4 regions of the Pseudomonas sp. CGJS7 genome follow, and region 4 is predicted to be linked to each of the others. Evidence: riboswitches for the same ligand, from Rfam matches in the RefSeq annotation. Region 4 holds a riboswitch; each other region holds the start of a gene.
What was found. Region 4 has a riboswitch for cobalamin ahead of V7787_RS24940 (CoA-acylating methylmalonate-semialdehyde dehydrogenase). Riboswitches for the same ligand answer to the same signal wherever they lie in the genome.
Positions count from the first base shown of each region.

Region 1: linked by a shared signal. The riboswitch ahead of btuB (TonB-dependent vitamin B12 receptor) and the one ahead of V7787_RS24940 (CoA-acylating methylmalonate-semialdehyde dehydrogenase) in region 4 are both predicted to bind cobalamin.
Region 2: linked by a shared signal. The riboswitch ahead of cobO (cob(I)yrinic acid a,c-diamide adenosyltransferase) and the one ahead of V7787_RS24940 (CoA-acylating methylmalonate-semialdehyde dehydrogenase) in region 4 are both predicted to bind cobalamin.
Region 3: linked by a shared signal. The riboswitch ahead of V7787_RS05250 (ABC transporter substrate-binding protein) and the one ahead of V7787_RS24940 (CoA-acylating methylmalonate-semialdehyde dehydrogenase) in region 4 are both predicted to bind cobalamin.

Region 1 covers NZ_JBAMDI010000027.1:12,088-19,423, reverse strand. Annotated here, with positions in the region: gene bioD (dethiobiotin synthase) at 1-495, opposite strand, end outside; gene V7787_RS17820 (GAF domain-containing protein) at 614-1,096, shown strand; gene V7787_RS17815 (TfoX/Sxy family protein) at 1,093-1,542, shown strand; cobalamin riboswitch at 1,810-2,059, shown strand; gene btuB (TonB-dependent vitamin B12 receptor) at 2,192-4,075, shown strand; gene V7787_RS17805 (hypothetical protein) at 4,327-5,223, opposite strand; gene V7787_RS17800 (hypothetical protein) at 5,241-6,182, opposite strand; gene V7787_RS17795 (hypothetical protein) at 6,241-7,336, opposite strand, start outside.
Region 2 covers NZ_JBAMDI010000007.1:141,632-148,967, forward strand. Annotated here, with positions in the region: gene V7787_RS07055 (cobyrinate a,c-diamide synthase) at 1-1,170, opposite strand, end outside; gene cobO (cob(I)yrinic acid a,c-diamide adenosyltransferase) at 1,167-1,778, opposite strand; cobalamin riboswitch at 1,899-2,119, opposite strand; gene V7787_RS07065 (C40 family peptidase) at 2,242-2,775, opposite strand; gene V7787_RS07070 (C40 family peptidase) at 2,916-3,554, opposite strand; gene hda (DnaA regulatory inactivator Hda) at 3,682-4,389, opposite strand; gene V7787_RS07080 (AI-2E family transporter) at 4,629-5,702, opposite strand; gene V7787_RS07085 (DUF2066 domain-containing protein) at 5,715-6,782, opposite strand; gene purM (phosphoribosylformylglycinamidine cyclo-ligase) at 7,103-7,336, shown strand, end outside.
Region 3 covers NZ_JBAMDI010000005.1:42,777-50,112, reverse strand. Annotated here, with positions in the region: gene V7787_RS05255 (DUF1624 domain-containing protein) at 34-1,200, shown strand; cobalamin riboswitch at 1,229-1,426, shown strand; gene V7787_RS05250 (ABC transporter substrate-binding protein) at 1,538-2,548, shown strand; gene V7787_RS05245 (FecCD family ABC transporter permease) at 2,548-3,564, shown strand; gene V7787_RS05240 (ABC transporter ATP-binding protein) at 3,561-4,349, shown strand; gene V7787_RS05235 (pseudoazurin) at 4,367-4,801, shown strand; gene V7787_RS05230 (GNAT family N-acetyltransferase) at 4,958-5,455, opposite strand; gene V7787_RS05225 (hypothetical protein) at 5,589-6,068, shown strand; gene V7787_RS05220 (sensor domain-containing diguanylate cyclase) at 6,128-7,336, shown strand, end outside.
Region 4 covers NZ_JBAMDI010000045.1:9,971-17,306, forward strand. Annotated here, with positions in the region: gene V7787_RS24930 (hypothetical protein) at 379-1,389, shown strand; gene V7787_RS24935 (TonB-dependent siderophore receptor) at 1,451-3,679, opposite strand; cobalamin riboswitch at 4,248-4,452, shown strand; gene V7787_RS24940 (CoA-acylating methylmalonate-semialdehyde dehydrogenase) at 4,594-6,108, shown strand; gene V7787_RS24945 (acyl-CoA dehydrogenase family protein) at 6,144-7,298, shown strand; gene V7787_RS24950 (enoyl-CoA hydratase) at 7,295-7,336, shown strand, end outside.

The DNA of each region.
Region 1 (7,336 bases), on a different contig from region 4:
GCTTAGCCGGGCGTGATTGATCGCGCCCAGGCGCAAGCCGACCACCAACACCACCGGCAAGCGCAGCGCGCGGACCAGATCGATCTGATCCAGCCCCGCGCTGATCGGCGCGGCCCAACCGCCGACGCCTTCGACCACCACCGTTTCGGCCAGCGCGGCCAGGCGCGCGTGCGCTTGCACGATGATGTCGAGCGAGATCTCCACGCCGGCTTCGGCCGCGGCGATTTCCGGCGCCAACGGTTGCGGCAAGGCGTAGGGATTGACGTCCTGGTAGCGCGGCGTCGGCGAACTGGCCGCCTGCAACAGCAACGCGTCCTCGTTGCGCCAGCCCTCATCGCTGGCCTGGCAACCGCTGGCGACCGGCTTCATCCCCACCGCGCGCGTGCCGCCGGCGCGCAAGGCGTGCAGCAGGCAGGCGCTGGCGATGGATTTGCCGATACCGGTGTCGGTGCCGGTGACGAACAGGCCGCGCGGGAGCGGTTGAGACGGGGACATAGGCAGGATTCGCTGAGAGGGCGGCGGGAACCGGCGGCGCGTGTGACTGACCTCGCGCTTTTCGGCGCCGCCGACCGGCCATGGTAGTCGCGGCGAGCGCCGCTGCTACACTCCGAAGATGTTTACAGCCTCCACACTTTCGGGCGGTAAGTCCGAGCAGTACGCCCAATTGGTCGAGCAAGCGCGCGCGCTGCTGGACGGTGAGAGCGACCGCATCGCCAACGCCGCCAACCTGTCGGCGCTGGTCAATCAGTCCCTGCCCGAGCTCAACTGGGTCGGTTTTTATTTCTACGACGGCCGCGAACTGGTGGTCGGTCCGTTCCAGGGCCTGCCGGCCTGCGTGCGCATTCCGCTGGACAAGGGCGTGTGCGGCGCGGCGGCGAGCAGCCGCCAGACCCAGCGCGTGGCCGACGTGCACGAGTTCCCCGGCCACATCGCCTGCGACGCGGCATCGCGTTCGGAAGTGGTGGTGCCGTTGCTGCGCGACGGCCAGTTGCTCGGCGTGTTCGATCTGGACAGCCCGGTGCCGTCGCGTTTCGACGCCGACGATCAGGCCGGGCTGGAAGCGCTGGCGCGGGTGTATGTGGAGTCGCTGGCATGAGCGCGCCGAAGATGCGCAACATCGGCCCCAAGAGCGCGGCCTGGCTGCGCCAGGTCGGGCTGCGCACGCACGAGGACATCGCCGCGGTCGGCACGGTCGAGGCGTTCATGCGGGTCAAGCGCGCCGGCTTCAAGCCGACCTTGAACCTGCTCTACGCGATCGAAGGCGCGCTGCTGGACTGCCACTGGCAGGAGATCAGCGATGAGCGCCGGCAGGAGCTGATCCTGGCCGCCGACGCCGCCACCGCGCTGTTGCCGGCGCCGCGCAACAAGCCGGCGGCCGCGCCGGTGCGCACTACGGTGCATGCGCAGGAAGAGCGGTTCGATGAGCCGGGTGGGTTCGGTGGCGGGTTCGGTCGCGACGACGAGGATCGTGGCGATGAAGGCGATGGTCCGTCGGACGACGATGGGCGCGACGAGCACAGCGACGATGATCGCAACGATTGAAGTAGTGGGGCTGCGCTGCGAGTCCGCCGGCCCTCATCCGCCCTTTCGGGGCACCTTCTCAGCCTTGCACACCCTTCGGGCGCCGCAAGCGGGAAAAGGGCTCGATCCCTCGCCCCTGCGCTCTAAGCCCCTCTCCCGCTTGTGGGGTGAGGGGTCGCGCTTACGAGCCATTGGCTCGCGCGACACCGAACGCCCGAACGCTATGCGTTCGGGCCGGGGCGTGGGTTGGGGTGAAGGCCGCCAGGCGCCCCGCCCCCACATCGCGTACACTGCGCCCCGCTTCGAGGTGACCCCACGGCCCAGCCGCCGGGGTTGAAACGGGAAGCCGGTGACGCGCCAAGGTCCGGTCGGACACTCCGACCCGCCCCGCCCATTCCGGCACTGCCCCCGCAACGGTAAGCAAGTCAGGTCGCGGCCACCGCCACTGTGCTCAGTCACGGGAAGGCGCCGCGCCCGGGAATCGGCCCGCGCCGTTCCGCTTGCGAGTCCGGAGACCGGCCTCGACGCGCCACAGGTTGCGATGCGGAGGGCATTGCGGCGGCTACAGCGCCTTCGCGCGCTGCCTTGCCTGCCCGCACGTCCCTTCCCCGCCGCCGCCCATTAGCCGTTTTCGTCGCGCGCTGGATCGCGCGTGCGCTGGAGTCCCCACATGCGTTGCCTGAACCTGTCCCTCGCCATCGCCTGCGCGCTCGCGCTGCCGGCCACCGCCGTCGCCGCGCCCGCCGGCGCGCCCACCGACCTGGATCAGGTCGTGGTCACCGCCAACCGCACCGCGGTCAGCGTCAACGATCTGCTGACCCCGGTCGAAGTGCTGGACCGCGCCGACATCGAGCGCAGCCAGGCGCGCGATCTCAACGACCTGCTGCGCGGCCGCGCCGGCATCACCCTGGCCAACCAGGGCGGCCAGGGCAAGTTGACCACGCTGTTCCTGCGCGGCAGCGAATCCGACCACGTGCTGGTGCTGGTCGACGGCATCCGCATCGGTTCGCCGACCTCGGGTCTGGCCGCGCTGCAGGATCTGCCGCTGGAACTGATCGACCGGATCGAAATCGTGCGCGGCCCGCGTTCGAGCCTGTACGGCGCCGACGCCATCGGCGGCGTGATCCAGGTGTTCACCCGTCGCGAGCAGCAGGGCTTCGCCCCGCGCGTGCACGCCGGCGGCGGCAGCAACGGCACGGTCGAGTTCGGCAGCGGCTTCGGCGGCCGCAGCGGCGGCAACTGGTTCGGCGCCGACTACAGCTTCCGCAAGACCCAGGGCATCAACGCTTGCCGCGGCGCCGGTTTCCCGGTGTTCGCCGGCTGCTTCACCACCGAGCCCGATCGCGACGGCTACGAAAGCCACGCGCTGTCGCTGCGCGGCGGCGTCGAGTTCAACGAGCAGTGGAGCATCGAAGGTCAGGCGCTGCGCGCGGAAGGCCAGAACTCCTACGACGGCGACTTCGGCAACTACTCCGAAACGGTCCAGCAAGTGATCGGCGGCAAGCTCGATTGGCGTCCGTCGGAGGCGGTGCATGTGCAGCTGAGCGCCGGCCGCAATGTGGACTCCTCGCAGAACTACGACCTCAAGGGCACGGCCGTCGGGCCGGCCGGGATTTCTCCGAAGCAGCGCATCGGCTTCTTCGATACCGATCGCGATAGCGCGACCTTGCAGGCCGATTTCAACCTCTTCGAAGGCCACGTGTTGACCGCCGGCTTCGATTGGCTGCGCGACCGCGTCGACAGCAACACCACTTACGACGAAATCGAACGCGACAACAAGGCCGGTTTCGTCCAGTACCAGGGCCGCTTCGGCAACCAGTCGTTCGAAGCCAGCGTGCGCCGCGACGACAACGAGCAGTTCGGCGGCCACACCACCGGCGGCGCCGCGTGGGGCCTGAACTTCGCCGAGAACTGGCGCGTCACCGTGGGTTACGGCACCGCGTTCAAGGCGCCGACCTTCAACGAGCTGTACTACCCGTTCTTCGGCAACGCCCAGCTCAAGCCGGAAGAATCCAAGACCTGGGAAATCGGCCTGGCCTACCGCGGCGACAACTTCAATGCGCGCATCGACGGTTTCGACACCCGCGTGGATGAGCTGATCACCTTCGACTCGGCGATCAACCTGCCCAACAACATCGAACGCGCGCGCATGCGCGGCGCCGAGATCGGTATCGACACCACCTTCGCCGAGTGGACCCTGGCGGCGAGCGCGAGCTGGCTGGACACCGAGAACCGCGTCGGCTTCGCCCGCGGCAACGACCTGCCGCGCCGCGCCAAGCACAGCGCCCGCATCGACCTGGACCGCGCCTTCGGCAAGTTCCGCGTCGGCGCCACCGCGGTCGGCTACGGCTCGCGTTACGACGATGTCGCCAACAGCGTCCGCGTCGGCGGCTACGGCACCCTGGATCTGCGCGCCGAATACGCCTTTACCGATGCGCTGAGCCTGCAGGCGCGGGTGGCCAATGTGTTCGACCGCGAGTACGAAACCGTGTCGTACTACAACCAGCCCGGCCGCGAGTGGTTCGTGACCTTGCGTTACGCGCCCAAGCCCTGATTCGGCGGCGAGCGTTCAAGCAAAAGCCCGGCTTAGGCCGGGCTTTTTTTTCGAAGATCGTTGTGCAGGAACTGCGATCGCACCGGCGCGGTAGCTTCATTGGCGCGGTCGCGGCTCGCGCCGCTCCTACAGGTAGGCCATGTGCCTATTTCGTGATTTTGCCCGCAGCCCTGTAGGAGCTGCGCGAGCTGCGACCGCGAATCGACAACGATCGCGCAAGTCACGCCACCGCCGCGTTCGACCACCAGCCCTTACCGCCAAGCCCACGCACGCAACCGCGCCAGTTCCGGCGAACGCCAAACCGCCACGCCGTAGGGACTGGAACACAAGCGATGCTCCGGGTTCGCGACGCGGCTTTGCGCATCCGCGCCCCAAGCCGTCGACGCGACCCGCGCGTGCAACTCGGCCAATCCCTGCGCGCCGCATTGCGCCGCGTGTTCCAACGCCAGCACGAACTCCGCCGGTTCGGGATAGAACGGCGACAGGCTGCTCGCACGCAGTTCGTCGTCACCGGCCCAACGCAGGGCCGCATCGAGCATCGCCGTAGCTTCGGCGACGCCGGGCAGGTGCGACAGATCGATCGAGGCGAGAAAGGCCAGAACATTGGCGGTGGCGGTGCAATCGACCAGATCGAACAGCGCGCCTTCGCGGCTCCAGGTGGCGAAGGTGCCGATCCGCAGCCACGGCGGATGCAGCATCGGCAGACGCGCGATGCGCCGGCGCGCGATGGTCATGCAAGCGGTGCGGCGCGCGTCGGCCAGGTCGATGCGGCCGGCACGCAGCAGTTCCAAGGCCATGATCGCGGTGTCGTCGACGTCGTCGGGCAAGTCCGGCGCCCAATCGGGTCGCGCGTCTTCGGGCCAGAAGCGGAAACCGCCTCGCGCGGAGCGGCAGGTCTGCAAGGCATCGAGCATCGCGCCCGGCACCGCCAGTCCGCGTTGGCGCAATGTGCGCACCGCCAGCGCGGTGACGAAACCGTTGCGGTCGCGGTGGCGGGCGCCACCCTGGCTCACCTGGCTTTCGAGCAGGTACGCGCGACCTGCATCGACGCGCGGTCTTGTCTCGGCGATGGCATCGTTCGCGCAAGCCAAGTCGATACGAGCGCCACGGCAAGCACCGCCGGCCGCACTCGGATCGACACGGCGCATCCGCTGCGCCCTGCCGCTCATGTCGGCCGCACGCCGCATTGCACCCAGGCATTGCCGGCGATGTCCGCGCCGACGCCGACCATGCCGTGACGCCAGCGCCCATCGTCCGGTCCGCTCGCCAATGCCTCGTACACCTGCGCCGACGCGCCCTCGCCCAGCCCGCGCAGGCGCGCGCTCACTTGCGCGTCGTCGCGGAAGATCGCCTTGGCGAAGGTGAACCAGGTCAATGCGCGCACCTGGCCGTCGGCCGACAGCGCCAGACTGATGCCGGAAGGACGCGGCAGATCGTCCGCCGGCAACACCTGCATCAAGCGCCGCGACATCGGCTCGGCATCGCCGAGGGTGGCGCGCGCCAAGCCGCGCAGGCCGTTCAAATCCAACTCGTTGGCGCGCGCGTAGCACTCCACGCTGCCGTCGGGATTGACCCCACACATGCGCCAGAACATCAACGCCGAATCCAGCGCCGGGTGCGCCTGCCGCCAACGCTCCGGCAAGCGCCCTTCCGGCAGATCGACATACAACTTGCTGGCCAATCCGTCGCCATGCCGCGCCGATGCCCAGGCGCCGAATTTCAACCGGCCTTGGCGTTGATGGGCGAACCATTCGCTCAGATCGCCGCGCCAATCCAGGGCTTGCGCGGCCTGCGCCAAACGCTCGTGCTCGGCGACTTCCGGCGCGGCCACTTCGGCGGTCCAGCGCACCGCGGCTTCGCGCGAAGTCCAGGCGAACTCCACCGGCAAACCGGTGTTGGTCAGGCGGCTGAAACTCCATGCGACCTCCGGCCAACACGAGCCGTGCAGCGGCGCCAGCACCCGGCCGAGCATGGTTTGCGCGGCGTCGGCCTGCGCGGGCAGGACCGCGCGCAGGCGTTGCAAGGTGGCGGCGACCGGCGCGGCCAGATCGGCCGCGCCGTGGCGCATGTCGTGCATTCGGGCTGCAAGGTCGGCGTGCGGGCTCATCGGCTGGCCTGTTCTGCGCTGTGGCGATCCATCGCGGGCGGTGGCGGCGTTCATCGGCTTACAGCACCGCCACCAGTTCTTCGGTTTCGTCCACCCACGCGCGCTGGTCGAACTGCCCTTGCATGCCGACGAAGGTGAAGCGGCGGCGGTACTTGCGCTTGTCGCCGTTCTTCAAGGCGATCCGCAACTTCATCGGCTCGGTCTGGCTGCCGGCCATCTCCAGACGCTCGCTGCGCTTGTAGCTGCCGTCCTCGTACTTCACGTCGATGTAGACGCGCTTGACCATCGCCGGGTCGAACACCGGAATGAACTCCAGCTGCAGCGCGTCCTCGAAGCTGTCGTGGATCAACAGCTCGGGCACGTCGATCTCGACCGGCGCGGTGGCCGGGTCCGCCGCGGCCACGCCCTTGCGCCGCTGCACGATCTGATAAGTCACGCCGCGATTGGCCGGCGCCGGCTTGGCCCCGCGCAGACGCCAGGTCTTGGGCCCGGAGTTGGCGGTCAAGGTCAGCGTGGTCTTGGGCTCGGGCGTGGCGTAACCGCGCGCCTGCAGCTTGACGTCGATCGACTCGACCACGTCCCAATCGATATCGCCGGGCGTTGCGGTGATCTGGCGGAACTCGACGTGTTCGTACGGGTTGACGAACAAGGTGCGGTCTTCGGTCCTGGCCGCCGGAATCGTGTACGAGGTCTTGTCGGCGGCCCAATCGGATTGCGGATCGAAGTGGTACTGGTAGGACGCGGCGTAATCGATGTCGCGGGTCGCGTTCATGAACACTTCGAAGCGCTTGACCCCGACCTCGCCCGGGTTGAACACGAAATCGGCGTGCTTGTGATCGCGCGGCTTGGTCTTGTCGCCGTAATCCAGCGCCACTTGCGCCGACTTCAGATCGATCGGCTCGAACGCGATCGGCATGCTCGCCTCGACCGCGAACTGACGGAAGAACGGATCGTCCAGGTCGATTTCCTTGAAGTACTTCGACTTGTCGCGCAGATCGCCGAGCATCAGGCCGAAGAACCCTTGCGGCGCGAAGGTGCGGCGGGTGGCTTCGGCGCGGTTGTAGCGCAGGGTCAGTTTCTTGCGTTCTTCCTGGCGCACGAACTTGAGCTTGAGCGACAGGCTGACCGCGGTCGGCGGCGTGGGCAACGTCGGC
Region 2 (7,336 bases), on a different contig from region 4:
CCGGGCGATCGGTTCCAGCGCAGTGCTGGTCAGCGAATGGTGATAGGTGTGACCGCGCAAGGTCCCCTCCGGCAGTTCCACCGCCTGCAGCGCCAGGGCAGCCAGGCGCTTCTGCATGGTCGCCTCACCCGGCAGCAGGCCGAGCAGTTCGGCACGTTCGCCGGCCACGTCAGTCAGGGCATCGAGCAGGTACAGCATGCCGCCGCACTCGGCCAGCAATGGCTTGCCCTGTGCGTGGTGGGCGCGGATCGCCTCGCACATCGGTGCGTTGGCGGCCAGCGCATGGTGATGCAGCTCAGGATAACCACCCGGCAGATACAGGCTGTCTACCGCCGGCAGTTCGTGGTCGTGCAGCGGCGAGAAGAACACCAGCTGGGCACCTTGGTTGCGCAACAGGTCGAGGTTAGCGCCATAGATGAAGGCGAACGCCTCGTCCCGCGCCACGCCAATGCGCACACCGGCCAGCGAGGCAACGCTGGCTTGCGGTTCCGGCTCGGCAAAGCTGACTGGCGGCGGCAACGCCGCATCGCAACTGGCGCCCAGCGCTTCGGCGGCAGCGTCGAGGCGGGTGTCCAGGTCATTCAGCTCGCTGGCCTGCACCAGGCCCAGGTGGCGGCTGGGCAGCTCGATGCCGCGCTCGCGGGACAAGCCGCCATACCAGCGCAAGCCCTCGGTCAGGCTGCCTTCGAGCAGTTGCGCATGACGCAGGCTGCCTACCCGATTGGCCAGCACGCCGGCGAACGGCAGATCGGCCTGGTACCGCGCCAGGCCCAGGGCCAGGGCGCCGAAGGTCTGGGCCATGGCTGTGCCGTCGATCACCGCCAGCACCGGCACGCCAAAGTGGCGCGCCAGGTCGGCGCTTGACGGGGTACCGTCGAACAGCCCCATCACCCCTTCGATGAGGATCAGGTCAGCCTCGCCAGCAGCTTCCCACAGCAGACGACGGCTTTCCTCGGCACCGATCATCCACAGATCCAGCTGATACACCGGCGCGCCACTGGCCCGTTCGAGAATCATCGGGTCAAGAAAGTCGGGCCCGCATTTGAACACCCGCACCTTGCGCCCGAGGTTGCGGTGCAGGCGGGCCAGCGCAGCAGTGACGGTAGTCTTGCCCTGGCCAGAGGCCGGCGCCGCGATCAACACGGCGGGGCAGTGCCGCGATCGACTCACAGTTCGACGCCTTTCTGTGCGCGGATACCGGCCTGGAAGGCGTGCTTGAGCATGCCCATTTCGGTCACGGTGTCGGCCAGTTCGATCATCTCGGGCTTCGCAGCGCGGCCAGTGACAATCACATGCTGCATGGGCGGGCGGGCCTGAATGTCGGACAGTACCTGGTCCAGGTCGAGGTAACCATGTTTGAGGGCGATGTTGAGCTCGTCCAGCACCACGAACTGTACACCCGGGTCCTGCAGCAACTGGCGCGACACCGCCCAGGCGGCTTGCGCAGCGGCGATGTCACGCTGGCGGTCCTGGGTTTCCCAGGTAAAGCCCTCGCCCATCACGTGGTAGCGCACCTGTTCGGGGAAGCGACGGAAGAACAGCTCCTCGCCGGTGCTGTTGCGGCCCTTGATGAACTGCACCACACCGCATTGCATGCCGTGGCCCAAGGCGCGCGCGAGCATGCCGAAGGCCGAACTGCTCTTGCCCTTGCCATTGCCGGTCAGCACCAGCAGCAGGCCACATTCGTTAGGGGAATTGGCGATGCGTTCGTCGATGACCGCCTTCTTGCGCTGCATGCGCGCCAGGTGGCGTTCGTCGCGTTCGGTGGAATCGCTCATCAGGGTTCTCCGCTGGCTGGCACCACAGCAATGCGCGGCGACAGGTAATAGGCAGGCAAACGGAGAACGCGCAGAGGCCATGGCTGGGCGCCACGGTGCACCGCGCATCACCCTCCGTGATGCCGTTGGCAGTATCAGGCCGGTCTCCGGGCTTGTGAGTGGGCCTTGGCCCTGGCCTGCGCGCCTTCCCGGATGCTGGCACCCAGTGGCCCTGCGCGGCCTTTTACTCATCCACCGTTGCGGGGGCAGCGCCGGAATCGCGCCATGCTGGCGCCCACCGGCTTCCCAGTTTCACCCTGCCCAGTCGGGGCTGGCAGGGCACCTGAAACACGCCGCGAAGGTTAGAGGGTTGCACCGGGAGCGTCAATCGAAGCGGGTGGTCTGGCGGGTGAGCAAAACACCTTGAATCCAGGCAGCCGGTATCGGCCCCAAGCTCGAGGGGGCCGCTAAACAGGCATGGATATCAAGGGTTCTGTGCCAGATGCCCTTGCGGAATCACCCGCTTGGCCTGCAGGTAGGCCTTGGCCCAGTAGCTGTTTGACAGGTAGTCCAGGCGCACGGTGCCACCGGTGGAAGGTGCATGTACGAAGCGGCCGTCCCCGACATAGATGCCGGCATGGCTGACCTGCGAGCCGCCACTGGTGGCGAAGAACACCAGGTCACCAGACTGCAGCGAACTGACATCCACCGTCGGTGCGCGCATGACAATCATCTCTCGCGTCGAGCGCGGCAGGCTGATGCCAGCAGCATCACGGTACACATACTTGATCAGGCCGCTGCAGTCGAAGCCGGAGTCCGGGGTATTGCCCCCCCAACGATAGGGCGTGCCTACCAGACCAATGGCGCGAATCAGCACGTCATCGGCAATCGGTGAAGGACTGGGCTGGCTATAGGTAACCTGCGGCTGTACCACAGGGGCCGGCGCAGGCGCACGGCTGGAGCATGCAGCCAGCAAGGCTGCCAAGGAGAGAAATGCGAAGCGCGCCATCTTTACCATGGCCAGAACATCCTGTCTGAGACCGCTGCGCTGCAGCCGAAAAGAGTTGAGAGTTTAGATTAGACGCTTTCTGTAAATGCGCACGGCGGCGAGCTTTTTTTCAAAGCATCACCGCCGCGGCAGGGTACATCATTTTGATATCAGTTGCGCGCGATGTTGGTCGGCGCCATGGCCAAGGCGCGCTTGGCTTCAATGAAGGTCTTGCTCCAGTAGCGATCACCGAGGCTGTCGATGCGCACACCGCCACTGCGACGGCTGCTGGAGTGGATGAACTGGTTGTCACCCAGGTAGATGCCGGCATGGCTTACCCGGCCGCGGCCATTGGTGCTGAAGAACAGCAAGTCACCTGGCTTGAGCTTGTTGCGGGCCACTTTCGGCGCATCAACGTTGATCATTTCACGCGTGGAGCGCGGCAGCGTCATGCCCGCCTCTTCGCGGAACAGGTAACCGATGAAGCCACTGCAGTCGAAGCCGGACTTTTCCGAGGTACCACCAAAGCGGTAGCGGGTGCCGATCAAGGACATGCCGCGCTCGAGAATGCTGTCAGCCAGAACCGGCAATTGGTAAGGCTTGCCGCCGGAGAAAGACGCCAGGTCATCTTCGGTGGCCAGCTCTTCCGGCTCGCCGAATACCGACGAGGAAGAGGCCTTGGCCTTGATAGCCGATTGTGCAGTGATCGGGGTGTGATCCTGGGGCTGAGATACCGGGCCTTGGGCCGCGCAGCCAAAAAGCAGGGTCACGAGTGCGAGTGGCACGAGGGGTGCGAAGCGCTTCAGCATGGGCACGACCGTGTCTGTAATCCTTTAGAAGGGTGAAACTATGCCCTCTATCATGGCCATTTGCAAATTTTATCGAAAAAGATGTGACTTTTTTGTTTTACCGCTCTGGCCCAGGGTTTTCAGGGGGTTACCAGCCGAGGGTTTCCTTGAGAAACGGAATGGTGAGCTTGCGTTGTGCCTGCAGCGACGCCTGATCGAGGCGCTCGAGCAAGTCGAACAACGCGCTCATGCTCCGCGCGCCACGGGTGAGGATGAAATGGCCGACTTCGTCGGTCAGGTGCAGGCCACGGCGCGAAGCTCGCAGCTGCAAGGCGCGCAGCTTGTCTTCGTCGGACAGGCCGCGCATCTGGAACACCAGGGCCAGGGTCAATCGCGACTTCAGGTCCGGCAGCTTGATCGGCAGCTCACGCGGTGATGCCGAGGCAGCCAGCAGCAAGCGTCGGCCGCTGTCGCGCAGGCGGTTGAACAAGTGGAACATGGCCTCTTCCCAATCCGCCTTGCCGGCGATCACATGCAGATCGTCGATGCACACCAGTTCGTACTGGGCCAGGTAGTCGAGCAGTTCCACGCCACGGTCGAGCAACTGCGCCAGCGGCAGGTAGACAGCGGGCTCGCCACGTTGCTGGAAGCGATGGGTGGCGGCCTGCAGCAGGTGGGAACGGCCAACACCCTGCTTGCCCCACAGGTAGATAAGGCTCTCGGTCCAGCCGGCGTCGGCTTCGCATAGCCGCTCGACGTAACCCAATGCCGCAGCATTGGCGCCCGGATAGTAGTTGATGAAGGTGGCGTCATCGCGCAGGCGCACACCCAGGGGCAACTGGATCGGTGGTTTCATGCTCGCGGGCGGTCGACGGGACCGCTGGGGGCCTTTGGTGAACAATCTGCAAAGTCTATACCCGCAACGCGGGGCGCACAATCTCGACTGCAGATAGGGCAAGCAAAATCAACAAGTTGCGCAGCACAAGCGAGCGGCGGATGCAGGACAAACCGTGCTCAGCGCCCGCGAGATCGGGCGCCGCGAGGCGACGCTCAATTTCGCGGGCGCGAAACAGCTCAAGACGAAACACAGGGTGTTCAAAGCTCCGGGTCGATGTTCCCAGCGTACATATCCGATTCCTTGTACAGGGCATGCACATGCCGCAGCAGCACCATGATCACCGCCGCCACCGGCAGCGCCAGCAGCACACCGGTGAAGCCGAACAGTTCACCCCCGGCGAGGATGGCAAAGATCACCGCAACCGGGTGCAGGCCGATGCGATCGCCCACCAGCAGAGGGGTCAGCACCATACCCTCCAGCGCCTGCCCGACCATGAACACCGCAACGATGCCCAGCATCGGGTACAGGTCGCCACCGAACTGGAACAGGCCGGCCACCAGCGCGGCACCAATGCCAATGATGAAGCCCATGTACGGCACGATGGCCGCAAGGCCTGCAAGCATGCCGATCAGCAGACCGAGTTCGAGCCCCACCAGCATCAGGCCGGCTGAATAGATGACGCCCAGGGCCAGCATCACCATCAGTTGCCCGCGCACGAATGCCCCCAGCACTTCATGGCATTCACCTGCCAGGCCCATCACCTGCGGCTCGCGCTGGCGCGGCAACAGGCCGCGCAGCTTGCCCATCATCAAGTCCCAATCGCGCAGCAGATAGAAGCCCACTACCGGGATCAGCACCATGTTGGCCAACCAGGCCACCAACGCCAGGCTTGAGGCAGTGGCCTGGGACAGCAGCATGCCGACGATATCGGTGGTCTGCCCCATGTGCGCGCCGATGGCGGCCTTGATCTTGTCGAATTTCCAGAAACCATCGGCCAGGCCAAGGCGGCTCTGTACCCACGGCAGTGCGACATGCTCCAGCCAGTCGAGCATCTGCGGCGCCAATTCGTACAGGCGCACCAACTGCTTGGCCAGCATCGGCACAAGCACCAGCAACAACGCCAACAGCAACAGGGTGAACAGGCCGAACACCACCACCACACCCCAGGTACGCGAAAGCCCCAGGCGCTCGAGACGATCGACCAGCGGGTCGGCCAGGTAGGCCAGCATGATGCCGACCAGGAACGGCGTAAGAATATTGTGCAGGCTATAAAGCAGCACAGCGATCAGCAGTGCAGCGCCCAGCCAGATCCAGCGACGCATGTCAGTCACGGCAAGCGCCCCTTACCAGCGAAAACGCAAGCCGTCGAACGGCTTGGGTGCTGGCTGCGCAGGCGCGGGCTGCGCGGCTGCGGCGTCCACTGCCGGTACTGGCATGGCCGGCACCGCCGGTGCCTGCTCGACCGGCACTTCCTGCAGCTTGGCCAGGCCAAGCTGGGCACGTAGCTGTTCACGATTGCCCGTAACCCCGTAGGTCAGGGTAGTGCCTTCAGCCGCCTGCAAGCGTGGGCCATAGGGCTCAAGCACGCGGGCCAGCTCGGCATAGCGCTGCAGGTTCATGCCCTGCACTTGCACCTGCAACTGGCTGCTGGCACCCGGCCGGGTAACGTAGCGTGGCGCCAGGCGGCTGCTTACAGCCATCATCACCGCGTCAGCCAAGGCGGCCTGGTCGGCGCCCTCGGCAGTGCCCTGCTCACGCTGGTCGCCCAGCCACAGCTGCCACTTGCCCTGCCACTTGCCGTCGGCTTCCTGGGCGTGTACCGCCAGCAAGGCATCGGCGCCGTAGCGCTCGGAAGCTTCGCGCAGTGGCGCCGGATCGTTGCCTTCGATCTGCTTGGCATTGGCGACCAGCTGCTCCTGCAAGTCGGCCAGCGGCAAGCGCAACGGCAGACCCCGGTGCTGGGCGGCGCGGCGCAGGGGTTGGGCACTGGCCTGGCCATCACCGACCAGGTTGCTGCCCTCGACCGTGTCGTTCAACCACCACCCCAGTATCGAGGGCCGGTTACTGCCCCACAGTGCCAGGCCAGCCTTGCGCAAGGCCCGCTCGGTGCTACCTGGGTCGAACTCGACCACTACCGACTCGGGCGGGCCGGCTTCGCTGCCCACCTGGTTGATGATTTGCTGTGGGTCCTTGCGCAGCTCGGCCAATGCAGGGCTCTGCACGGCCTTAGGGTCACCGGTCAGACGCTGCACCAACGTGTCCAGGGCTTTGACTGTGGCCGCGGTACGGGCTTCGGCGCCCGGCCCGGTGACCGGCTCGCGCACCTGATAAAGGCCGGAGACATTTTCAGCCAGGGCAGTGGCCGAGATCAGGGCCAGGCAACCGGCTGCCAGAATATTGAACAAACGCATGGAGGATTCCTGTCCAGTCGAGCTTCAAGCCGTAAGCTTCAAGCTGCAAGAAAAAGCAGGCCGAGCGCCGGGCTGCATTGTTGTGCAGCGTAAAGCTCGTTGCTTGCAGCTTATACACATGCAACCGCATCAACCACCCTCCAGCTTTTTTCAACAATTACCGCCCTGCCCGTCGGCCTGAGGATGGCCGCTGCCCGGCAACCCTGATAAAATCGCGCGCCTTCACAGACCACTGACGTTTCAGACCGCCGCCGCTTATCAGCCGGCCTTGGCCGTCATGGTCGTTTTTAAGAATCCCTCCCTCCTAAAGGCCTGGATCAATGAGCAAGCAACCCTCCCTGAGCTACAAGGACGCCGGTGTAGACATCGACGCCGGCGAAGCACTGGTCGAACGCATCAAGGGCGTGGCAAAACGCACCGCACGCCCTGAAGTCATGGGTGGCCTGGGCGGCTTCGGCGCCCTCTGCGAGATCCCGGCCGGCTACAAGCAGCCGGTGCTGGTCTCCGGCACCGACGGCGTCGGCACCAAGCTGCGCCTGGCGCTGAACCTGAAC
Region 3 (7,336 bases), on a different contig from region 4:
CTATATGAAATTCATTACTATTAGCGTCCACCCATGACAAGCGCCATCGCCACGCCCACTCTGATCACCCAGCGCCTGCAGAGCATCGATGCCCTGCGCGGCCTGGTGATCCTGTTCATGCTCCTGGACCATGTCCGCGAGACTTTCCTCCTGCACCGCCAGGTCGGCGACCCCATGGCCATCGACACCACGGAACCGGCGCTTTTCTTCAGCCGCACCCTCGCCCACCTGTGTGCGCCTGTGTTCGTCCTGCTGACCGGCCTGTCGGCCTGGCTGTATGGCGAGAAGCATCAGGGCCGTGGCGACGTCTCGGCGTTCCTGTTCAAACGGGGGCTGTTCCTGGTGGTGCTGGAGTTCACCCTGGTCAACTTCGCCTGGACCTTCCAGTTGCCCCCCAGCGTGATCTACCTGCAAGTGATCTGGGCCATCGGCGTCAGCATGATCGCCCTGTCGCTGCTGGTGTGGCTGCCGCGCGCCGCACTGCTCGCCCTGGGCGCCAGCATCGTCGCCGGCCACAACCTGCTCGACGGCCTGCACTTTGGCGTGGATTCAGCCCTGCATGTGCCGTGGGCAATCCTGCATGATCGCGGCTGGCTGGCGTTTTCCGAAAACCTGCACCTGCGCACGTCTTACCCGGTGCTGCCGTGGATCGGCGTCATCGCCCTGGGCTACGGCCTTGGCCCCTGGTTCGCCCGCGGCAGCGATGCCGGCCAACGCCAGCAACACCTGCTGGTGGCGGGTTTGCTCGCGCTGCTTGGCTTTGTCCTGCTGCGCATGTTCAACGGTTACGGTGAGGCACCGTGGAGCGGTTACCCAACCTTCATGCAAACCCTGATGAGCTTCTTCAACATCACCAAATACCCACCGTCGCTGCTGTTCCTGACCCTGACCCTGGGCTGCGGCCTGTTGTTGTTGCGCGCGTTCGAACGGGCCGGCCAGGCGCGCTGGATCACTGCCCTGGCGGTGTTCGGTGCGGCACCGATGTTCTTCTATCTGCTGCACCTGTATGTGCTGAAGCTGCTGTACCTGGCCTGCGTGGCGCTGTTCGGGCTCAACCATGGCGACTACTTCGGTTTCGACGGTATTGCAGCGGTGTGGCTGGGCGCGGTGCTGCTGGCGGTTGCGCTGTACCTGCCGGTGCGCGGGTTCGCCCGCCTGAAGCAGCGTCGCCGCGACATCCGTTGGCTGAAGTACTTCTGAAAAGCGTTTTCACCTGGCGGCGCGATGGTCTACCATGCGGGCCGCCGGTTTCCACCACGGAACTAACAGGGAATCCCAGGCCTGCCAATACAGGCCAATCGGAACTGCCCCCGCAACTGTAGGTGCCGAGCCTGCTCCATCGATGCCACTGGGCCTGCCGCCCGGGAAGGCCGGAGCCGGGCCGTGACGCACCAGTCAGGAGACCTGCCGGCCTACATTCACCAACCGGCGGGGTGTCCGGGATTGGCCATCCGTGTTGCCCCAGCCACCCGCTGGGGCTCGGCGATGCCTGTCCGTGCGTTCCTCACCAGAACTGTCCGATAGGAGATCGCCCAGCATGCTGCCCCGTTTCGCCACCCTGCTCGCGGGCCTAAGCCTCACTGGCCTGGCCCAGGCCGCTGCCACCCACTATCCGCTGACGGTCGACAACTGCGGCAAGCCGCAGGTTTTTGCCCAGGCGCCGCAGCGCGCCGTCACCATCGGCCAGGCCGGTACCGAGCTGCTCTATGCCCTGGGGCTGGGTGACAAGCTGGCGGGCACCTCGCTGTGGTTCAACAACGTATTGCCGGAATACCAGGCGGTGAACGCCAAGGTGCCGCGCCTGGCCGACAACGACCCCAGCTTCGAGGCGGTGGTCGGCAAGCGCCCGCAGCTGGTCGCGGCGCAGTTCGAATGGATGGTCGGTGCCCAGGGCGTGGTCGCCACCCGCGAGCAGTTCGATGAGCTGAAGATCCCCACCTACGTGCTGCCATCGGACTGCGAGGGCAAGGACAACCTGGTCGGTGCAGACGGCACCCGCCTGCAAGCGTTCCAGGTAGACAGCATCTACAAGAGCGTCAGCGAACTGGCCGAGATCTTCGACGTTCAGGACCGCGGCGCGGCACTGAACGCCGAGTTGCAAGGGCGCCTCGACAGCGCCAGGGCACAACTGGCCGGCAAGGACCTGTCGGCAACTTCGGCGCTGTTCTGGTTCTCCAGCGCCGACCTGGACATCGACCCCTATGTGGCCGGCCGCCAGGGTGTCGCCGACTTCATGCTGCGCACCCTCGGTGTGCGCAACGTGGTCGAGTCCAGCGAAGAATGGCCAAGCGTAGGCTGGGAAACCCTGGCCAAGGCCAATCCGACCTGGCTGATCATCGCGCGCATGGACCGCCGCCGTTTCCCCGCCGACGACTACCAGAAAAAGCTCGAATTCCTGCGCAGTGACCCGGTAACCCGCAACATGGACGCGGTAAAGCACGACCGCATCATTATCCTGGACGCCGACGCCATGCAGGCCGGCATTCGCCTGTTCCGCGGCGTGCAGACGCTGTCCACGGCCTTCGCCAGCGGTAAAGCAGCCCCGTGATGATCCGCCTGTTACCCAGCATCGCAGTTGCCCTGGCCGCCCTGTTGGTCGCCCTGCTGGCCGGTACCGCCATTGGCGAAACCAACCTGTCGCCCAGCGTGGTCGGCCAGGTGCTGGCCAACCACCTGTGGCAAGCCGCCTACCCGGTGGACCCGATCGACGCCGGCATCGTCTGGAACTACCGCCTGACCCGCACCCTGGTCGCGGCCGCTTGCGGCGCTGGGCTGGCCACCTGCGGTGTCATCCTGCAGGCGATGTTGCGCAACCCACTGGCCGAGCCCTACCTGCTGGGGCTGTCTGCCGGCGCCTCGACCGGCGCGGTACTCGTCGGCCTGTTGGGCCTGGGTAGCCTGGCATTAAGCATGTCCGCAGGGGCTTTCATCGGTGCCGGGGCCGCATTCGCCCTGGTGCTGGTGCTGGCCCGCGCGGCCGGCCCGAGCAGCAACAATGCACCAGTCATCCTTGCCGGTATCGCCGGCTCGCAGCTGTTCAATGCACTGACCGCCTTCCTGATCACCAAGTCGGCCACCGCCGAACAGGCGCGCGGCATCCTGTTCTGGCTGCTGGGCAACCTGAGCGGCGTGCGCTGGCCTTCGGTGTGGCTGGCCGTACCGGTGGCGGTTTTCGGCTTGCTGGTGTGCCTGTGGCATCGCCGTGCGCTGGATGCCTTCACCTTCGGTGCCGATTCGGCCGCCTCGCTGGGCATCCCGGTGCGGCGCACCCAGTTGCTGCTGATCAGTTGCGCAGCGTTGGTGACGGCTGTGATGGTGTCCATTGTCGGCGCCATCGGTTTTGTCGGGCTGGTTATCCCCCATGCCCTGCGCCTTCTGCTCGGCCCCGGGCACAGCCGTCTGTTGCCCGCCAGCGCACTGGGCGGTGCGCTGTTCCTGATTGCGGCAGACATTCTTTCGCGCACGCTGATCACCGGCCAGGTGATCCCGGTGGGCGTGGTTACGGCGCTGATCGGTGCCCCCGTATTCGCGCTGATTCTGGTCAGCCGTCGGGGGCGCCCATGACCGCCATGGCAGCTGTTCGCATCCCTCCGCTGGCCTGCCATGGGCTGGGGCTGCAACTGGCCGGAAATACCGTGCTCAGCGATATCGACCTTCGCGTTGTCGCCGGTGAAACCCTGGGCATCGTCGGCCCCAACGGCTCGGGTAAATCCTCGCTGTTGAAGTTGCTGGCAGGGCTGCGCAACCCCGCCTGGGGCAGCGTGCAGCTCCTGGGTGAGCCACTGGCACAGATGCCCCGCCGCCGTGTTGCCCAGGCGCTGGCGCTGGTCGAGCAACAGGCCGACACACTCGATGCGATCAGCGTGTTCGACGCGGTTGCCTTGGGCCGCACGCCGTGGCTCTCGGCCCTGGCACCGTTCTCCCGGCAGGACTGCGCCATCGTCGATCAAGCCCTGGCCGACCTCGACGCCCTGCACCTGCGCACGCGCCTGTGGGGGTCGCTGTCCGGTGGCGAGCGCCAGCGTGTGCACATCGCCCGCGCGCTGGCCCAACGGCCGCAGGTGCTGCTGCTGGACGAACCGACCAACCACCTGGACATTCAGCATCAGCTGAGCCTGCTGCAACAAGTGCAGGCGCTGCCGGTTACCACCCTGGTAGCGCTGCATGACCTCAACCAGGCGCTGACCTGCGACCGTGTCGCGGTTCTCGACAAGGGCCGCCTGGTCGCCCTCGGCAAACCCTTCGAAGTGCTTACCCCAGAGCGCCTGCTGAACACCTTCGGCGTTCACGCCCACTACCTCACCGACCCTTTCGACGGCGCGCGCATCCTGCGCTTTCGCGCCCCCTGAACTTGGTAGCCCTGCCCATGCTGTTGCGCCCTGTCGCCCTGCTGCTCGCCAGCACCCTGCTTGCCCCGACCGCACTGGCCGAAGTGCATGAAGTGAAAATGCTCAACCGTGGCAGCGACGGCGCCATGGTCTACGAGCCTGACCACTTGCGCATTGCCCCCGGCGACAGCGTGCGCTTCCTGCCGAGCCACAGCGGGCATAACGCCGCCAGCCTGGCGGGCCTGCTACCCACCGGTGCCGAACCGTTCAAGAGCAAACTGAACCAGCCGTTCGAGCACACCTTCAGCGTGCCGGGCGTATACGGTATCCAGTGCATTCCACACGTGGCCATGGGCATGGTCATGGTGATCCAGGTCGGTGACGCGCCTGCAGCCGAATTGCCGGCCAGCTTGCCGGCGCGGGCCAAAGCCCGCTTTGCCGCACAGTTGCAAAAGCTCGAGGCCGGGCAGTGAGGCGGCTATTCGGGCCGCTCACACCCTGGCCGGCTCCGCCCAGTTGCGAAGCATGGGCTTTACCGAGGATGGCAACTGGAACCTCCTCAACCGCAGTGCGTTCGACCCAGTGACCCAGGGCGCGATCTTCATCGCCAATAGGCACGTTCCCACAGGTCAGCGTAATCGCAACTGCATGTGCGTGGTCTGCCACACCGGGTCCTGCTCCACATCCACCACCGTGAAGCCTTGCCGCTCCCAGAACGCAATGGCACCTGGCAGAAACGGATGAGTATGCAAGTAAAGGCAGTCCAAGCCCGCTTGCATCGCCCGTTCGCGCAAGGCACCAAACAAGGCAGCAGCCAGGCCATGCCTGCGGTAGGCCGGCAACACGAACAGCCGCACCACCTCGACTACCCGCTCTGCGCGGTAATCAAGCTGGGCAAAGCGATGGTCATAGGGCAAGTAACCGATCACCGCAACCAGCCGCCCACCCTCACGGGCTTCCAGAAAGCAGCCGGCGCCGTCCAGGTAAGTGTCGGCGAAATGCGCCAGGTCACGCGGCAAGGGTGCGTTGGCGAGCATCGGAAAAAGCGCGCGGCGAGCGCTGTCGACAAACGCCAGCACTTCGGCAATGGCGTCACGCGCCACAGGTTGCAGGGTCCAGTTCGGCATCGGGCTGTTGCCAGTGTGGTTGGGAGCGTAGGGTTCTACCGCAGCGTGCCGCTCAAGGCAAATCACGGGGCTCGTCGCGGCAAGGCGGACATCGGTATAATCAGCAGTCTTCACTGCCCGACCAGGCCACACCATGCCTCGCCTCCCGAAGTTGCTGTTACCCCTGTTGCTGGCTGCTGCACTCACCGCCTGCGACCAGAAACCCTCCCGTGAAGATCAGATCCTCAGCCAGCTGCCGCTGCAGGACGCCTACACGCACAACATCGAGCGCATGTCCGCGCTGCTGGGCCGCAGTCATCCGCAGTTGTCGCAAGCGACCATCCAGGACGTACTGCGCAAGCACCTCACCGTCGAGGACCAGCGCCGGGACCTGTTCCGCCTGTACAGCGAAAAGAACTTCAGCGACGCCGAATTCGCCACCATCGTCGCCGCCACCCAGGACCCAGCCAAAGCTCGCGCCCTGGAAGACACCGAAGCCGGCAAACGCTTGAGCGAAAAACTCACCGCCCTGATGCGCGAAACCGCCCGCGATGTGAACGTGCAGGCCTTGGTCGAGCAGCGCATGCAACGGGTGGAAGACGAACTTGAGGCGCTGGACAATGCAGGCTCTTGAGCGCTGCTGGCCAAGGTAACTTCCGTTCAGCCGCCCTTTACGATCACCCGAGGTCAGGATTGACACACACCAAGCATGGATTGCGCCTGGATCTACGTACACTCATTCTGGTGCTCTGCGCCCTCACCGCAGTGGTCATGCTGTGCGCCAGCTATTTCGCCAGCTACCGGGTGCAGCGCCAGCTATTGATCGACAATGCCCTGGAAGCCAACCGGGTGTATGCGACAAAGCTGGCCAGCATCACCGAAACCTTCATAGGCAATGCCTTGCAGCAACTGATGTTCAGCGCCAGCGTACAAAGCCGGCAGTTGAGCGATGCCGCTGCGCTGCAGGTGGAAAGCGACCGCGTACTGGGCCAGAGCATGGCCTTCAACTCCACCTTCGTGATCGATGCCAACGGTGTACTGCTGGCAGTATCCCCCGCCCCGCTACGCCACCTGGTCGGCACCCACGTGCAGTCACCCGGCGCCCTCGAAGCCCTGCACGAACGCCGTCCACTGGTTTCCACGCCCTACCTGTCGGCGGCCGACAACCTGGTGGTCGCGCTGTCGCAACCCATTTTCGATCGCAACGGCCGCTACCTGGGGTATGTCGGTGGCAGCCTGTACCTGCGTGAACGCAACATCCTCAACAGCCTGCTGGGCGAGCATTTCTACAAGGACGGTTCGTACCTGTATGTGGTCGACCGCAACCGACGCCTGCTGTACCACCCCCATAGCGAGCGGGTAGGCACGGTGGTGGAGGGCAATGCGCTGATCGACCAGATGGCGAAACTGGACAGTGGTACCCGGCAGCTGACCAATAGCCTGGGCGTGGAAATGCTCGCTGGCTTCGCCACTGTGCCCAGCGCCGGCTGGGGCGTGGTAGCGCAGCAGCCCTTGGTGCAGACGGTGGCGCCGTTGCACCACCTGGTGCTGAACGTGATCGCCAGTTCGGCGCCCTTGGCGCTGGTTGGCAGCCTGCTGCTGTGGTGGCTGGCCCGTACCATCGCCCGCCCGCTGTGGAAACTCGCCGCCGGTGCCCGCACGATGGACCGCGCCGGTACCGCCGAGCATTTGCATCAGGTGCGGGCCTGGTACTTCGAGGCGGCCGAGCTCAAGCGCGCGTTGCTGTTCAGCCTGAACTTGCTGCAAGAGCGTATCGGCCGGCTCAATCGGGACGCCCAGACCGATCCGCTGACCGGCCTGGGCAACCGCCGCAGCCTGGAAATCAGCCTGTCGTTACTGGAGGCTGAAAACCGGGAGTTTGCAGCCATTGCGCTGGATATC
Region 4 (7,336 bases):
GCAAAGGGCCGGCGCATGCCGGCCTTTTCGTTTGAACGCGGCATGAAGGCGCGTTCCCGGCGTCGGCGCCGGAATGATGAACGCGAGATACACCGACTGCGCGCACGCCGTCGGCAGCAACGGAATTTTTATTCTCTAGCGGGCATTGCGCTCGGTATCGTTGCGCACGTCGACCGCAGGGCCGCGCGGTCTTCATGTTCCGGCTGATCGATACAAGCTCCCACGCCGATCCACGGCGGTTCGTTCGGGCTGTTCGATCCGCTCAAGCACGCGGCCGATTCCAAGGTTTTACCGAGCTTCCGAATGCGTGTGCGAGCGCTCATTCGGACACGGCCGCGTCGACATCGGCCATCGCATTGCAGACGCTTCGAAGGACGAATGAACAAAGCCGGCCCGCAGCAAGATGCCTGGATCCATGCGAGCGCCTTGCTGATCGCCGTCGCGGCGACGCTGTTCGCCGGCTGGCTGTTGTTTTCGTTGCCGCCGCCGCCGCCCGCGGCCGAACCGATGGACGTCGTTCTGATCGAGCCGGCGGCTTCGCAGCCGCCGACTGAAGAATTCATCGAGATTCCGGCCGCGGCCGCAACGCGGCCGGCAACGTCGTCGCGACTTGCGCCCACGCCGCCGCGTTCGACCGCGAGCGCGCCCGTCATCGCCCCGCCAGCGGCGCCGCGCCCCAACGACGACTCGCCAGCGCCGCCGGCTCGCCCGCGTTTGTATACCGCCGATGGCCGCGTCGCGATCGGCGTGAGCCCCGAGTTCGATCCCATGCGCGCGCCCGAGGCGCGCGCGCCGGGCGATCCCGACGATCCCAGGCTGGCCGCGGCCAAGCGCAGGTTCGAGCGCTCGGTGCCGATCCAGGCGCAAGACTCGATGTTCGCCAAGGATTGGAAGACCGACGGCAATCTCGCCGACGGGCTGATGCAGAGCGCCAAAAAGGGACTGAAGAAAATCGTCGACAAACTGCCCGGCAAGAAACAGATCCAATCCGCGCAAGCGCGTCCGCCGCCGGCGGTGCGCTTCAATCCGGCCCTGCACGAACGGCCTTCGGATTTGGGCAGCGAAGCCACCGGCGATGCCTACAAGGCCGCGCCCATCGCCCAGGAGCCGGTGCCCGGGCTGGACGGCGAAGCCAGTCGCCGCATCCGTTGGGCGATCGGCGAAGTGGAAGCCGATCACCCCGGTTGCGATCGCGCGCGCCTGCGCAAATTGCTGACGCCTGCGCTCACGCATTTGAGCGAACTGGAAAAAGTCGAACGCGCCATGGCCAGCGGCGTCGACCCGATCCGCGCCGAGCATCTGCTGCCGCGTTCGGCCGACATGGCCTACAACCAGGCGCGCCGCGCGATCTGGTACGCGAAGCAGCAACTGGCTACTTGCGCGGCCTGACCCGCGAGCGCCGGTACTGGCCGCTCGCGCGAGGATTCGGGCACGGCGCGATCGGCCGCGGTCACCAGCGATAGCGCGCCGAAGCGACCCAATTGCGCGGCTCGCCCCAGCCGACGCTGCCGTCGTACTCGGAGATGCTGTTGTAGTAGTACTTGTCGAACAGGTTGTTGACGTTCAACGACAGCGACAGCCGGTCGTTGATCTCGTAGCGCGCCATCGCATTGACCAAGCCGACCGCGCTTTGCCTGCGCACGTGAGTGCCGACATGCAGCAGTTCGTACGGCGCCTGCGCCGAGCGTTCGGGCGAGAGCGGGTAGCCGGCGACGGTGTGGTACGCGCTCTGCCATTGCAGACCGCCGCCGACGGTCAGGCGCCGCCACGCGCCGGGCAGGCGGTAGGTCGTGGACAGCCGCAACAGGTTTTTCGGGATGTAGGTGTTGATGCGCTGGCCCGCGCCGTTGCGGGTGATGGCGTGGGTGAAGCCGCCGTACAGGTTCCAGTCGGGCGCCAGTTGGCCGGAGAACTCGAATTCCGCGCCCTTGGTGCGGTTGCCTTTGCCGCTGGACACGTACGGCGAACGGCCGCCGGGTGTGAGGTAATTGGGCGGCACGTTCGGGTCGGCGATGGCGAGGTTGTCCTGCACCGATTCGAAGTACGCGAACGAAGCGTTGAGCCGGCCGTCCAGGTACTCGGCCTTGGCGCCGATCTCGTAGTTCTTGCCGATCATCGGTTCGATCATGCGGTCGTTGCGATCGTATTGCTCCTGCGGGAGGAATACGTCGGCGTAGCTGGCGTACAGCGAGTAGGTCGAATTCAGGTCGTAGACGAGGCCGGCGTACGGGGTGATTTCGTCGTCGACGCGGTAGCCGTCGCTGATGCCGCTGAAGGCGCCGGTAGCGCGGTCGAAATTGCGCGTCCAGGTCTTCCAATTGCTGACCCGCGCACCCAGCAGCAGTTTCAGCGGATCGGCGAGGTTGAGCCGCACGGCGAGATAGCCGCCGCCTTGATCGGTATGCACCGCATTGTCGCGATGGCCGGTGCGGTAGGCGGTGTAACGCGGCGCTTGGCCGCGCCAGGTCCACAGGTTGTAGGCATCGAGCACCACTTCCTCGCCGCGCAGCGGCCGCGTCGCCGGATCGAAGTCGGTGCCGAGCGTGGTGCGCGTGCGCGAGAAGCTGTTGTAGCCGAACACCAGTTGATGCTCCCGTCCGAACAGGCGGAACGGGCCTTCGGCGAACGCGTCGAAGGTGTTCTGTTTGTCGGCCGACCACGAGATCACCGCACTGTCGGTGTAGGGGCCGCCGCCGTCGCGGTCCGGGTAATCCCACGGCATCATGAAATACAGCTGGCCGCCTTGCATGTCGATGGTGTTGTGGGTGGCGATCGCGCTGAGATGCCAGCCGTTGGCGAAGCTGTGGTCGAGCCCGGCGAAATAGGTGCGCTCCTCCAGCGGCCACGCGCTCGATTTGGCCGCGGTGCTGAACGAGCGCGGCGGATTGATCCGGCTGCCGTCGCTGTACCAGTACGAGACGTTGTTGGTGTTGATCACGCCGCCCTGATCGGTGCTGGTGGTTTCCAGGCCGATCCGCAGCAGGGTGTTGTCGCTCAAGTCGGCTTCCAGCGTGCCGTAGAGGGTTTTTTTCTCGGTGCTGTAGTAGTCGATGAACGACTCGCGATCGGTGTAAGCGGCGGCGACGCGGCCGCGCACGCGGCCGTCGGCGAGCAGCGGGCCAGACACGTCGCCTTCGATCCGGTAATTGTTCCAGCGGCCCACGCTTGCGTTGACGTAGGCCTCATGGCGGCGGGTCGCGCGCTTGCGGATCATGTTGACCGTGGCCGAAGGTTCGCCGGTGCCGGTCATCAGGCCATTGGCGCCGCGGACCAGTTCGACCCGTTCGTAGGCCACCGAATCGCCGCCGACGTCGGGACGGCGGCCGCCGGGGAATTGCTGCACGCCGTCGACCTGGATGTTGTTCACGTCCAGGCCGCGCGCCATAAAACTCGGGCGTTCCAGGCTGGAGAGATTGTTGACGAAGATGCCGGTGGTGTTCTGCAACACGTCGGCGATGGTGACGTAGCCGAAGTCTTCGATTTGCTGGCGGGTGATCACGGTGACCGACTGCGGGGTCTCGCGTTGCGTCAGCACCATGCGCGTGGCCGAGACCGTGGCCGGCGCCGCGTACGAGTCCAGCGATTCGGCGGTGACTTGGACCTGCTGCAGGTTCTTGACCTGGTCCGCATCGGCGGCGTCTTCGGCCTGCGCGCTGGTGGCGCCGAGCGAAAGCAGCAAGGTAAGGGCCGAAAACAGAGTGCGACGCGCAGGCGTAACCAAACGCCGCGGGTGCGCGGCAGTGCGGGAGGAGGGCATGGGGGCGCAGGCGATTTGCAAAGGAAGATGGGAATCATTATCGTTTGATGCGGTCGTCACACGCAATATGCATGCAGCGACAATTCGCGGTGTCGGCGATTCGATGCGCCCGAACGCGATCGGCATGCGGGGTAACGATTCAATCGTTGCGATGCGTTGCGAACCGGCCGACTGCGCGCTGTCGAGTCAGTGGGTCAGTCGGCAAGTCTTTGTATCGATCGCGCGATCGCATTCGGATCCACGTCGACGATCGCGTCCGATTCTCCGCTGCCAGCCGCACCGATCGAGCGGTGATATGTGTGACAAACAGCATCACGCCGCAGCGGCTTCGCATCGCCAACAACGCGATTCACGGTTGCGCACCGCATGCGCATCGTGGCACCGCGCGCGCCATGCGCCCGCGCATGCGGCGCCGATTCCGCCGAACTGAATGCGCGCCGCCGCGCTGCCGCTTGTCCGCGACCATCGCCAAGCACTACACTCCGCCCGCCACAGGTGCCTTGCCGTCGGTCCATACCGGCGAGCAGGGTGAAACGGGAAGCCGGTGCGGACCTAACCGTCCTATTCCGGCGCTGCCCCCGCAACGGTAGGCGAGAACACCCGACGTAAACCACTGCGCTCGCGCGGGAAGGAGTCGGGGTGATGCCACGGCATCGCTCGCAAGCCCGGAGACCGGCCCGTGGCGGACATCGGGAGATGTCCTTCTCGGGTGTTGCGGCGGGCAACCGGACGAGCTGATGCGATGCGGCGTCCGTTCGCCTTCGTGTCGTCTTGTCTGATCTCTCCGCGGCATCCGCTTTCGCGGGTGTGCGATACGGAGACCGACCATGAACGAGATGCATCGCGTTGCGACCGACGTCGCGACGGTCAAGCTTTTGATCGACGGCGAGTTCGTCGAATCCACCACCACGCAATGGCGCGAAGTCGTCAATCCGGCGACCCAGGCGGTGCTGGCGCGCGTGCCGATGGCAACTGCCGATGAGGTCAACGCCGCGGTCGAGTCCGCCGCGCGCGCCTTCAAGACCTGGCGCAAGACCCCGATCGGCGCGCGCGCGCGGATCTTCCTCAAGTATCAGCAGTTGATCCGCGAGCACATGAGCGAGCTCGCCGCGATCCTCACCGCCGAGCAGGGCAAGACCTTGCCCGATGCCGAAGGCGATGTGTTCCGCGGCCTGGAAGTGGTCGAGCACGCCGCGGCGATCGGCAACCTGCAGTTGGGCGAGTTGGCCAACAACGTCGCCGGCGGCGTCGACACCTACACGCTGCTGCAGCCGCTGGGCGTGTGCGCCGGCATCACCCCGTTCAATTTCCCGGCGATGATCCCGCTGTGGATGTTCCCGATGGCCATCGCCACCGGCAACACCTTCGTGCTCAAGCCGTCCGAACAAGACCCGCTGGTGACCATGCGTCTGGTCGAGCTGGCGTTGCAGGCCGGCGTGCCCAAGGGCGTGCTCAACGTCGTGCACGGCGGCGAAGACGTGGTCAATGCGATCTGCGATCACCCCACCATTCAGGCGGTGTCCTTCGTCGGCTCGACCAAGGTCGGCACCCACGTCTACCAGCGCGCAACGCTGGCCGGCAAGCGCGTGCAATGCATGATGGGCGCGAAGAACCACGCCGTGGTATTGCCCGACGCGAACAAGGAACAAACCCTCAACGCGATGGCCGGCGCCGCGTTCGGCGCGGCCGGACAGCGCTGCATGGCCGCGTCCACCGCGGTGTTGGTGGGCGAGGCGCGCGGCTGGATTCCCGAGTTGGTGGCCAAGGCGCGCACGCTCAAGGTCAACGCCGGCACCGAGCCGGGCACCGACGTCGGGCCGGTGATTTCCTGCGCCGCGCGCGAACGCGTCGAAGCGCTGATCGCCTCGGGCGTGGAGCAGGGCGCGGTGCTGGAACTCGACGGCCGCAAGCCGGACGTGCCCGGTTACGCGCAGGGCAACTTCATCGGGCCGACGATCTTCTCCGCGGTCGAACCCGGCATGCGCATCTACCAGGAAGAAATCTTCGGGCCGGTGCTGGTGATTCTCGGCGTGGACACGCTGGAACAGGCGATCGCGCTGATCAACGCCAACCCCAACGGCAACGGCACCGCGATCTTCACCCAATCCGGCGCGGCCGCGCGCAAGTTCCAGGAAGACATCGACGTGGGCCAGGTCGGCATCAACGTGCCGATTCCGGTGCCGGTGCCGCTGTTCTCGTTCACCGGTTCGCGCGCGTCCAAGCTCGGTGACCTGGGTCCATACGGCAAGCAGGCGGTGATGTTCTACACCCAGACCAAGACCGTCACCGCGCGTTGGTTCGACGATGAAACCTCGGGCCAGGGCGTCAACACCACGATCAGCCTGAAGTGATGGCCGCCGTCATGGACTGGCAGGTCGCGGCGGCGTTGCCGACCGGGCTGAGCGAAGAACAGGCGGCGTTCCGCGAGGCCGCGCGCGATTTCGCCTTGGCGCAGTTGGCGCCGCACGCGGCGCATTGGGACGCCAACAGCGTGTTTCCGCGCGAGGCGATCGCGCAGGCGGGCGAATTGGGTTTCTGCGGGTTGTACGTCGACGAAGCGGCGGGCGGTTCCGGGCTGACCCGCCTGGATGCGGCGATCGTGTTCGAAGAACTCGCGGCGGTCGATCCGTCCACCGCGGCGTTCATCAGCATCCACAACATGGCCACCTGGATGCTCACCGCGCACGCCAACGACGCGGTGCGCGCCGAGTGGGGGCGGGAGTTGGCCAGCGGCCGGCGCCTGGCGTCGTACTGCCTGACCGAACCCGGCGCGGGCTCGGACGCGGCATCGCTGCGCACCCGCGCGGTGCGCGACGGCGATCATTACGTGCTCAACGGCGCCAAGGCGTTCATCTCCGGCGCCGGCTCCACCGACATGCTGGTGGTGATGGCGCGCACCGGCGGCGATGGCGCACGCGGCATCAGCGCGTTCGCGGTGCCGGCCGACAGCGCCGGCATCGGTTATGGGCGCAAGGAAGAGAAGATGGGCTGGAACAGCCAGCCCACCCGCGGCATCGCGTTCGAAGACGTGCGGGTGCCGGCGCAGAACCTGCTGGGACGCGAAGGCGACGGCTTCAAGATCGCGATGAAAGGTCTGGACGGCGGCCGCCTCAACATCGCCAGTTGCTCGCTAGGTGCGGCCCAGGGCGCGTTGGACGCGGCCCGGCGCTACATGGGCGAGCGCCGCCAGTTCGGCAAGAAGCTCGCCGAGTTCCAGGCCTTGCAGTTCAAGCTCGCCGACATGGCCACGCAGTTGATCGCCTCGCGCCAGATGGTCCACACCGCCGCGCGCAAGGTCGACAGCGCCAGCGCCGACGCCACGGTGTGGTGTGCGATGGCCAAGCGTCTGGCCACCGACGCGGGCTTCTGGATCTGCAACGAGGCGCTGCAGATCCACGGCGGTTACGGCTATATCCGCGAATACCCGATCGAACGCCTGCTGCGGGACTGCCGGGTCCATCAGATCCTGGAAGGCACCAACGAAATCATGCGCGTGATCATCGCGCGCCACCTGCTGAACACCGACGAGGAATTGCGATGAGTCTTGCCGATAAGGCCTACACCGGGCTGAAGCTGGAG